2 regions of the Erwinia sp. PME.40.26/001 genome follow, and region 2 is predicted to be linked to the other one. Evidence: riboswitches for the same ligand, from Rfam matches in the RefSeq annotation. Region 2 holds a riboswitch; the other holds the start of a gene.
The links. A riboswitch is a leader RNA that binds a small molecule or an ion and turns the genes downstream of it on or off. The one in region 2 is predicted to bind thiamine pyrophosphate.

Region 1 (5,238 bases), on a different contig from region 2:
CACCCGTGACCACGGGTGAGCCTTTTGCCTCCCTACAAAATCATGTGCAAGGAATTCATCGATGAAAATAGCCGTCGGGATGATGCTGTGCGCCGGGATCTTTCCGGTCACCCTGTTTGCTGAAAGTACCTTAACCGTTGAACAGCGTTTTTTATTACTCGAAGCGCGTTTGAAAAAGGCAGAAAACCGCGCCGACCGGGCAGAAGCGGAAATGGTGAAATTAAAACAGAACACCCGGGGGGATAACGCCGCCACCGCCCACGCGGGCACCGCTCGCCCCCTCGACGTGAGCCTGAACACCCCGGCGGAACTGCGTTTTTATGGCGATGTGGAATTTAATGGCGACGCGGCCAGCCGCACGGGCAGCCTGACATCGTTAAAAACCAGCAGCAATAAAAGCTGGGCTCCCGGCAATAAAGAACGCTGGGATATTAACGGCCGCATACTGTTAGGCGTGGAGGGGATCCGCCAGGGTACTGAGGGGAAATATGCCGGATTCAACGTTCAGCCGCTGGCCGATATTCGCGGAAAAATGAATCTGGACGATGCGGCTTTCTTTTTCGGTCAGAAAGACCACTGGCAGGTGAAGACCGGGCGGTTTGAAGCCTGGGATATGTTTCCCCTCAATCAGGACACCTTTATCGAATACTCGGGCAATACCGCTAACGATCTGTACAGCGACGGCTACGGCTATATCTACATGATGAAGGAGGCGCGTGGCCGCAGTAACAGCGGCGGTAACCTGCTGCTGAGCCAAACCTGGGATAAGTGGTACGTTGAAGTGAACACCCTGATTGAGGATGGCAGCGCGCTGTATGTGGATCAGCGTTATCACGGCCGCACGATGGAAAACCAGAAAAATGTGATGTACGTGCGCCCGGTCGTGGCATGGCGATCCGATATCTGGTCCGTCGCCGCCGCCATGGAAAGCAATATCGTGAATAACGCCTATGGCTATACCGACCGTGACGGCCGCTGGCGCGATCAGTCGGAGCGCACCGGCTACGGGCTGACCATGACGTGGAATACGTTAAAGAACAACCCGCAGAATGGCACCGTGGTGAACGTGAATACGGCCTATATGGATGCCCGGGAGGAAACCGACTTTAGCGCCGGGATTAATGCTCTCTGGCATCGTGTCGAACTGGGCTATATCTACGCCCATAATAATATCACGGAATTCTCAGCGTCCGGTGTCAGTGAGGAGTGTACCGCTGACTGCGCTATCTTCCAGCCGGGGCGCTACGACATTCATACCCTGCATACCTCCTGGCAGCTTCCCGATATCCTCGATATGCCCAACTTCACGGTCTATCTTGGCGGTTACGCGTCATGGCTGAATGCCGCCGATGACGATCGGGGAAATCATCAGCCACGTTACGGCGCACGCGTGCGGGCGAAATACCTCTTTTAACGCTGACGTCACCGCCAGGCACGCCTGGCGGTTCCCCAGCCCCCGCTTAGTTACGCCATCCCAGCCCTGGCGCCACATGCTTAAGGATCGCTTCAATGGTGTGTGCGCAGTAATCCACCCCCAGCTGATTCGGCACGGTGAGCAGCAGCGTATCGGCTTCGGCAATCGCTTCGTCCTGCGCCAGCTGTTCAATCAGCCGGTCAGGTTCTGCGGCGTAGCTGCGGCCAAAAATCGCCCGGGTTTTCTCATCAAGATACCCCACCTTATCCCCTTCTTTACCGCTGTTGCCGAAGTACGCCCGATCCTTCTCGTTCACCAGCGCAAAAATACTGCGGCTGACCGAGACGCGCGGCGTACGCAGGTGTCCCGCGGCTTTCCACGCTTCACGATAGGCGCGGATTTGTGCCGCCTGCTGAATGTGGAAAGGTTCGCCGGTTTCATCATCCTTCAGCGTCGAGCTTTGCAGATTCATCCCCAGCCTGGCCGCCCACACCGCCGTGGCATTGGAGCCCGCCCCCCACCAGATGCGGTCGCGCAGCCCTTCAGAGAACGGCTCCACGCGCAGCATGCCCGGCGGGTTAGGAAACATCGGCTGCGGGTTCGGTTTGGCAAAGCCTTCGCCGCGCAGCACATCCAGCAGCACTTCGGTGTGATGACGCGCCATATCCGACTCGTTTTCCCCTTCCGCAGGCTGATAGCCAAAATAGCGCCAGCCGTCGATCACCTGTTCAGGGGAACCCCGGCTGATGCCCAGCTGCAGACGCCCCCCTGAAATCAGGTCAGCGGAACCGGCATCTTCCGCCATATACATCGGGTTCTCGTAACGCATATCGATCACCCCGGTGCCAATCTCAATGCGCCGGGTTTTCGCCCCGACGGCGGCCATCAGCGGGAAGGGTGAACTTAACTGACGGGCGAAGTGGTGGACGCGAAAATACGCGCCGTCTGCGCCGAGCTCTTCCGCCGCCACGGCCAGGTCGATAGACTGTAGCAGGGCGTCAGCGGCTGAACGGGTGCCGGACTGCGGGGACGGTGTCCAGTGACCGAATGACAGGAATCCAATACTTTTCATAGGGTTTCTCAACAGGATAAAACGAATCAATTCAGTATAAGTACGCGCTATCTCGCCAGCTGGCAAGGATTGCTATCCAAAATGAATTATCGTATAACAATTCACTCCGAGGGGTGTCCTGTATGGGCTGAGATGGCGTAATAAGCCGAACCCTTTGAACCTGATCTGGGTCATGCCAGCGAAGGGACGGGTAGGCATTATTCTCGCCTGATCACACCTCCGCGCACCTGGATCGCCACTTAAATGAGGGGATTCTGTGTCGAACACCATTGAGCCTGTCGATTTCAGCCACGGCCTGTACGGACGTTTACGCCAGCAGGCGGGCAACGACTGGCAGGACTATGTGGCGCATCCGTTTATTCAGCAGCTCTCAACGGGCACGCTGCCCGAAACCGCCTTTCGCCGCTATCTGACCCAGGATTACCTGTTTCTGATCCACTTTGCCCGTGCCTGGGCGCTGCTGGTCAGCAAGCTGCGCACGCTGCCGGAGATGCGTGCCGCTACCGCCTCGCTCAATGCCATTGTCAGCGAACTGCCGCTGCACGTCCGCTACTGCGAGAGCTGGGGGCTGAACGAGGCACAGATGGCCGCTGAACCGGAGGCGGCAGAAACCATGAACTACACCCGCTACGTGCTGGATATCGGTCACTCAGGGGATGCGCTGGATCTGCTGGCCGCCCTGCTCCCCTGTGTGGCAGGGTATGCCGAAATCGGCCTGGGCCTGCTGGCCTCCCCCCGCACGGTGCTGGCAGGCAGCCCTTACGCTTCCTGGATCCGCAACTATGCGGACCCGGACTACCTGACCGGGGTACGTGCCGCCCTTGCACTGCTGGAAACGGTCGGCCAGCAGCGGGGAGCCGGCAGCCGCTTCCCTGCCCTGTCCGAGATTTTTACCACCGCTACCCGCCTGGAGTCGGCTTTCTGGCAGATGGGACTCAACGCGGTACCGACCCCGTGACCGCCCATTCCGCTTCGCCACCGCCGGGCATCGCGGTTCGCCATCTGACGCTGCGCTTCGGCCCGCGCCCGCTCTTCAGCGATCTCAGCGTGGATATTCCCGCCGGGCGTTTTGTTGCGCTGCTGGGGGCCAGCGGCTGCGGCAAAACCAGCCTGCTGAAGATCATTGCCGGGCTGCTCCCGCCCGATGCCGGTTCGGTCTGCGGCAGCGACGGCCTGCCGCTGGCCGGGCGCATCGCCTGGATGGGTCAGAAAGATCTGCTTTATCCGTGGCTGTCGATCCGCGACAACGTCACCCTCGGCGCGCGGCTGCGCAGGGAGCCCGTTGACAGTGCCCGGGCTGACCACCTGCTGGCGCGCGTCGGGCTGCACGACTATGCCGGCCTTCATCCCGCCGCCCTCTCCGGCGGCATGCGCCAGCGTGCGGCCATCGCCCGCACCCTGTATGAGAACCGCCCCGTTGTGCTGATGGACGAACCCTTCTCTGCGCTCGACACGCTGACGCGGGCGAAGATCCAGACGCTGGCCGCTGAGGTGCTGGCGGACCGCACCGTACTGCTGATCACCCACGACCCGATGGAAGCCTGCCGTCTGAGCCACCATCTGCTGGTGCTCTCCGGGCACCCTGCGGGCATCGACGACAGTCACACCATTGGCGGCCTGCCGCCGCGTGCGCCGGATGATGCCGACCTGCTGAAAAGCCAGGGGCAGCTGTTGCAACAGCTGCTGAGGGCGGCAGGATGAGGGCCAGCCTGGCAGGTCACGCTCGCGGGCTGATAATTTTTAGCGGACTGATCCTGCTGTGGTGGCTGGCCACCCTGAGCACGATCCCGGCCTTTTTGCTGCCCTCACCGGTCGCGGTGGCCAGTGCGCTGTGGGAGTGGCGCGCCTTTCTCGCTTATCACAGCCTGATCACCGCATCGGAAGTGCTGGCCGGGCTGGTGCTGGGCGTGTTGCTGGGGTCGCTGCTGGCCATCCTGATGATCGTCTCCCCCCCGTCTGCAGCGCTGGCTGATGCCGCTGGTGCTGACCAGCCAGGCCATTCCGGTATTTGCACTGGCCCCGCTGCTGGTTCTGTGGTTTGGCTTTGGCCTCAGTGCCAAAGTGGCGATGGCGGTGCTGGTGATTTTTTTCCCGGTAACGTCGGCCCTGTTTGACGGGCTCAGGCGGGTCAATCAGGACTACCTGGATCTGGCGCGCACCATGGGGGCCTCTGGCTGGGCCCAGCTGCGCCACGTCCGTCTGATGGCGGCGTTACCGGCTTTCGGTTCCGGCCTGCGGATGGCCGCCGCCGTGGCACCGATTGGCGCGATTATCGGGGAATGGGTCGGGTCCGCCGGAGGGCTGGGCTTCGTTATGCTGAACGCCAACGCACGCATGCAGACGGATCAGTGTTTTGCCGCATTGTTTATTCTGGTGCTGATGACCGTCTTACTCTGGATGGCCGTCGACACCCTGCTCCACCGCCTGATTAACTGGGCACCTGAATCATGATGATAACCTCTGGAAGGAAGATAAAATGATCAAGAACATCTGCGCCGGACTGCTGTTAAGCGGAGCCTGCAGCAGTGGGGCGATGGCTGGCGAGAAACTGACGCTGGTACTTGACTGGTACATTAATCCGGATCATGCGCCGATTATGGTGGCAGAGCAGATCGGTGCCTTTAAGGCCGAGGGACTGGACGTGACGATTATCCCGCCTTCCGACCCGTCGCTGCCGCCGCGTCTGGTGGCGGCCAGACAGGCGGACCTTGCCATCACCTATCAGCCCCAGCTGCATTTTTTCGCCGATGAT
Region 2 (5,238 bases):
CCACTGTCCGCCGCCTTTCGTGAACAGCGTGACCGGTACGCGACGTCCTTCATTTTCATGCAGCAGGCCGTCAACGATTTTGTGCATGTAATGCAAAGAGAACTCCAGATAATCGCGTCCGGTCAGCACGCCACCCCAAGTGTCGAATATCATTACCGACTGCGCACCCGCCCGGATCTGTGCGTTGAGGTACAGCGTTACGCTGTCAGCCAGCTTGTCCAGCATCAGATGCAGCGTCTGCGGGTCGGCATACATCATCTTTTTCAGTTTAGTAAAGGCCTTACTGCTGCCGCCTTCGACCATATAGGTAGCGAGCGTCCACGGACTGCCGGAGAAGCCGATCAGCGGAACGTCGCCGTTAAGATTTTTACGGATGGTGCGCACGGCGTTCATCACGTAACCCAGTTCCTGCTCCGGATCCGGGATAGGCAGCTTTTCAACATCAGCACGACAGGTCACCGGCGAAGAAAAACGTGGGCCTTCACCGGCTTCGAAATACAGGCCAAGCCCCATTGCGTCGGGAATGGTCAGAATATCGGAGAACAGGATCGCCGCATCCAGCGCATAGCGCCGCAGGGGCTGCAGCGTGACTTCACAGGCCAGTTCAGCATTTTTGCACAGCGACATGAAGTCACCGGCGACCGCACGGGTAGCCTTGTATTCCGGCAGATAACGCCCGGCCTGACGCATCATCCATACCGGGGTAACATCAACGGGCTGACGCAGCAGCGCGCGCAGATATCGATCGTTCTTCAGTTCATTCATCACGAGACTCTCTCACCATACAGACTGCCAGTGTAACATTTATTGGAATTGACGATGATCGACCGCTCAAAAAATTGAGCGGCGACGCGTACAACCCCGGCTCGGCGAGAACAGTCAGGATCAGGGGCAGAAACAATCATAAGGCCAGTATGGCTTATTTTTTCTCATTGCCAGGGGGGGTTTTATCAGCTTTTTGATCGACGGCGGTGAGAACCGGGGCGCGCTGGCCGCTAGCGACCAGCGGTTTTTTATCTTTTTTCTCTGACTGCGCCTGCGGCTCCTCAATCTGGTGAGAGTTACCGATAAACACCCCGCCTTTTTCAATGGAAAACTCGCTCGCGTATACTTCACCTTCAATCCGGCCACGCGACATAATAATCACCGTTCTGGCATAACAGCTTCCCTTAAGCAGCCCGTTAACCACCAGCTTCAGGGATTTTATCTTGCCGATAACCTTTCCCTCTTTTCCTATTTGTGTACTTTTCTGGCTGGTCAGATCGCCTTCAACAACGCCATTAATAGTAATATTATTTTCATTAGTAATTTCGCCGCGTAATACCGTCCCGATAGAGATAACGGTTTCTTTCGTACTGTTATCGTCGTTTAAAGAAGAAGGCAAAAGGGTACTGGGTTCTGCTTTGGCGGGTGAAGGCAATTTTTCAGTGGCTCGTTCTTCTTCTTTCCTGTTGAAATTAAACACGTTTGTCATCATCCTTTTTGTATACAGACTCGAAATTATTAGCAGCAGGCTGAAACACGCCATGCCAGCCAAAGAGAGCAATAAGACCGTCCTTGTCGAAAGCAGAAAGGCAATAATGCTCATACCCCAGCAGAGCCAGACGCCCCACAGACAACCTTGTTTTTTTGTTTCAGACATTATCTTGATTTGCCATATGCGAAAACACCTTTCCCTGGTTCAGTCATGCCCCCTGATGAATCAGTCCGGAATAGAATTTAGCTGATTTTTTTACACAAAAAAGCGTGATCTGTAAAAAAAGATAACACATAAATCCCGTTAAACTGATGCCATGGGTAATATAGTGCAGGCGTAATCCGGCGTTAATAAAATCTCATTCAATAACGGATTCTATAACTTGTTTACCGCACAGGATGATATTTGAAATTATCGAAGAGATAAAGCCAGATACGCCGGTCATTTTTTACAGTAAACCATTCTCTCCTGGTCCTTTACGCATTTAACCAGGAGAATATATCGCAAATATAAAATATTATGGCAACGACAATATTATTGTCGGAATTATTCCGCCTCTGTGCGACACAATGCAACGGTATCTTCAATCAGCCGACGGGCGACAGTGCCAGCCGGGGGCAGCGGTGGCAGCGCATCAAAGCGATACCAGCCAGCGGAGATCAGCTCTTTTGGATCGATATGGATATCGCCAGCGTCATAGTCAGCCATAAACGCCATCATCAGTGACTGTGGGAAAGGCCAGGGCTGTGAAGAGACGTAACGTAAATTCTTCACCGTGATCCCACTCTCTTCCATCACTTCGCGTGCCACCGTCTGCTCAAGGGTTTCGCCCACTTCCACAAAACCGGCCAGTACCGTGAAAATACCGTTGCGGTGTCGGGTGTGCTGCGCCAGCAATATTTCCTCACCACGGCGGATAGCCACAATGATACAGGGGGCGATTTGCGGGTAGTAACGCTGGCGACAGTGGCTGCACAGACAGGCCCACTCTGTTTTACTGTGGTGCATCTCATGGCCACAGTAACCGCACCACTGGTGAGAACGGTAAAATTCAGCCAGCTGGATGCCGCGTCCGACCAGCTGGAACAGGCCGCTGTCCTGATCGATCAACTGCCGTAACGATCCCATTTCGTGAGGCCGGGTATCGCGGATCAACCATACCGTTTCCCCCTGCCACTCTCCAATTGGCGATCCCCGCGATCCTGCCAGACCCAGTAAACCCGCATTACCTTGAGGAAGTTCACCTTTTGGTAACCAAATTTTATGTTCGTGGCTGACAATCCACCAGCCAGCGTCTACGCTTAAAATTTCCTGTTCCATCATTTTGCTCATCATCCTCAGCTTAAAGACTGGATTGAGGTCAGACGTTAAAATATAACACTCACGGAGTTGAACATGCTTAACCAGTTGGAAGTCCTCACCGCGCGCGTTGGCGGGTGCAGTGAACTGGTAGACTTTTGTCTGCGCTCACGTAAGCAGTTGCTGGTTACCTATTATCAAATGGCTGGCATTAAGCCTAACAAGGAAACGCTGACGACGCTCGATGAAAACGCGCTGGATCTGTTCTGCCAGAATCTGGTGGATTATCTTTCTACGGGCCACTTCACCGTTTATGAACGCTTTATCAAAGAGCTGGAAGGTACAGAGCAGCTGGCAAAAGCAGCGGTTATCTACCCCTCCCTAAAGGCGAATACCGAGCTGATCATGCAGGTTTATGATTCCCATCTGGAAACCGCTATCGATCATGATAATTATCGCGAATTCCAGCATGCCCTGTCGGTTGTCGGTGAAGCGCTGGAGGCGCGTTTTACTCTGGAGGATAAGTTCATCAAGCTGGCACTGGAAAAAAGTGCGGAAAATCAGGAAGCGGCTAACGCCTGTACGCTTGCGCGTCCGGCCTGACAGCGGCTGCCCTCTAAACTTCTTGTCGTTTCCTTAAAGCCCCATTATGCTGAATGGGCTGTCAGGGTAAGGCATGCCTTGCCCTTTCAGAATTCATTTTGTGGTTTAAGCGTCGTCCGGACGGCGTGCGTACCTTAGGGTATGTGAGCATCCCGGGCGCAGGATGGCAAACAAGGCCGCTTAAAATACACTATTCTTCTTGTCGGAGTGCCCTTAGGGGCTGAGACCGTTAATTCGGGATCCGCGGAACCTGATCAGGTTAGTACCTGCGAAGGGAACAAGAGTAAATGCTAAAACGCTGTGAAACGATTTCTCTCACGACGTTCTTATTACTCCCGCCTCCAGGCAAGCAAACTTCCCGTTTATTATCAGGAAATTGCTATGTCTACCCATGAAAAACCTGTCACAGAGAAAAAAAACCGTCGTCGCCAACAGCGGGCGGAAGCACAACAGTTTATTGATTCCCTGCGCGGTACCGCTTTTCCCCATTCAAAACGGATCTACCTGACCGGCTCGCAGCCGGATATCCGCGTACCGATGCGTGAAATACAACTCAGTCCAACCACCGTAGGCGGAAGTCACGATCGCCCGCTGCTGGAGGAAAATGAGCCGGTGCCGGTGTACGATACGGCGGGCCCTTACGGCGATCCGGACGCCACCATTAATGTTCATGCCGGCCTGCAAAAATTACGCAGCAACTGGATCTTTCAGCGCAGTGATACCGGGCTGGTCAGTGAGGTCAGTTCGACATTTACGCAGCAACGCCTGGCCGACGAAGGACTGGATCATCTCCGCTTTGAGCATCTGCCCCGTCCACGCCGTGCACTACCGGGTCGCTGTGTGACCCAGATGCACTATGCCCGCCAGGGCATAGTGACGCCGGAAATGGAGTATATCGCCCTGCGTGAAAATATGGGCCGGGAGCGGATCCGCAGTGAAGTGCTGCTGCAGCAGCATCCCGGGCACAGCTTCGGCGCGCATCTGCCCGACACTATTACCCCCGAGTTTGTCCGTCAGGAGGTTGCCAGCGGACGTGCCATTATCCCGGCCAATATTAATCACCCGGAATCAGAGCCGATGATTATTGGCCGAAACTTTCTGGTGAAGGTAAACGCCAATATCGGTAACTCTGCGGTCAGCTCTTCTATTGAGGAGGAAGTGGAAAAACTGGTGTGGTCGGTTCGCTGGGGGGCCGATACGGTCATGGATCTGTCTACCGGCCGCTATATACATGAAACCCGCGAGTGGATCCTGCGCAACAGCCCGGTTCCCATTGGCACGGTGCCCATTTACCAGGCGCTGGAAAAGGTGAACGGCGTGGCGGAGGATCTGAGCTGGGCTATCTTCCGCGATACCCTGTTGGAACAGGCTGAACAAGGGGTCGATTACTTTACAATCCATGCTGGCGTCCTGCTGCGCTACGTGCCCATGACGGCAAAACGCCTGACCGGCATCGTCTCGCGCGGTGGATCCATCATGGCAAAATGGTGCCTGTCACACCACCAGGAGAGCTTCCTCTATCAGCATTTTCGCGATATCTGTGAAATCTGCGCGGCCTATGATATCTCACTGTCACTGGGGGACGGACTGCGTCCGGGCTCCATCCAGGATGCTAACGATGAAGCGCAGTTTGCCGAACTGCGCACGCTGGGCGAGCTGACCAAAATCGCCTGGGAATATGATGTTCAGGTGATGATTGAAGGACCCGGCCACATCCCGATGCAGATGATCCGCGTCAATATGACAGAACAGCTCGAACACTGTCATGAAGCCCCGTTTTATACCCTGGGCCCCCTGACCACAGATATTGCTCCAGGTTACGACCATTTTACCTCCGGTATCGGTGCCGCGATGATCGG

Region 1: it holds a riboswitch for thiamine pyrophosphate, as region 2 does, so the genes downstream of both, ACZ3HG_RS05260 (TenA family protein) here and thiC (phosphomethylpyrimidine synthase ThiC) in region 2, are expected to answer to the same signal.

The regions. Positions count from the first base shown of each region.
Region 1 is NZ_JBVHNP010000001.1:1,069,113-1,074,350, forward strand. Features, by position in the region: gene ACZ3HG_RS05250 (carbohydrate porin) at 62-1,414, shown strand; gene ACZ3HG_RS05255 (LLM class flavin-dependent oxidoreductase) at 1,461-2,486, opposite strand; TPP riboswitch at 2,586-2,690, shown strand; gene ACZ3HG_RS05260 (TenA family protein) at 2,755-3,444, shown strand; gene ACZ3HG_RS05265 (ABC transporter ATP-binding protein) at 3,441-4,187, shown strand; partial or broken gene ACZ3HG_RS05270 (ABC transporter permease) at 4,184-4,937, shown strand; gene ACZ3HG_RS05275 (ABC transporter substrate-binding protein) at 4,963-5,238, shown strand, end outside.
Region 2 is NZ_JBVHNP010000017.1:6,243-11,480, forward strand. Features, by position in the region: gene hemE (uroporphyrinogen decarboxylase) at 1-765, opposite strand, end outside; gene ACZ3HG_RS22750 (bactofilin family protein) at 920-1,642, opposite strand; gene nudC (NAD(+) diphosphatase) at 2,024-2,797, opposite strand; gene rsd (sigma D regulator) at 2,873-3,379, shown strand; TPP riboswitch at 3,573-3,673, shown strand; gene thiC (phosphomethylpyrimidine synthase ThiC) at 3,761-5,238, shown strand, end outside.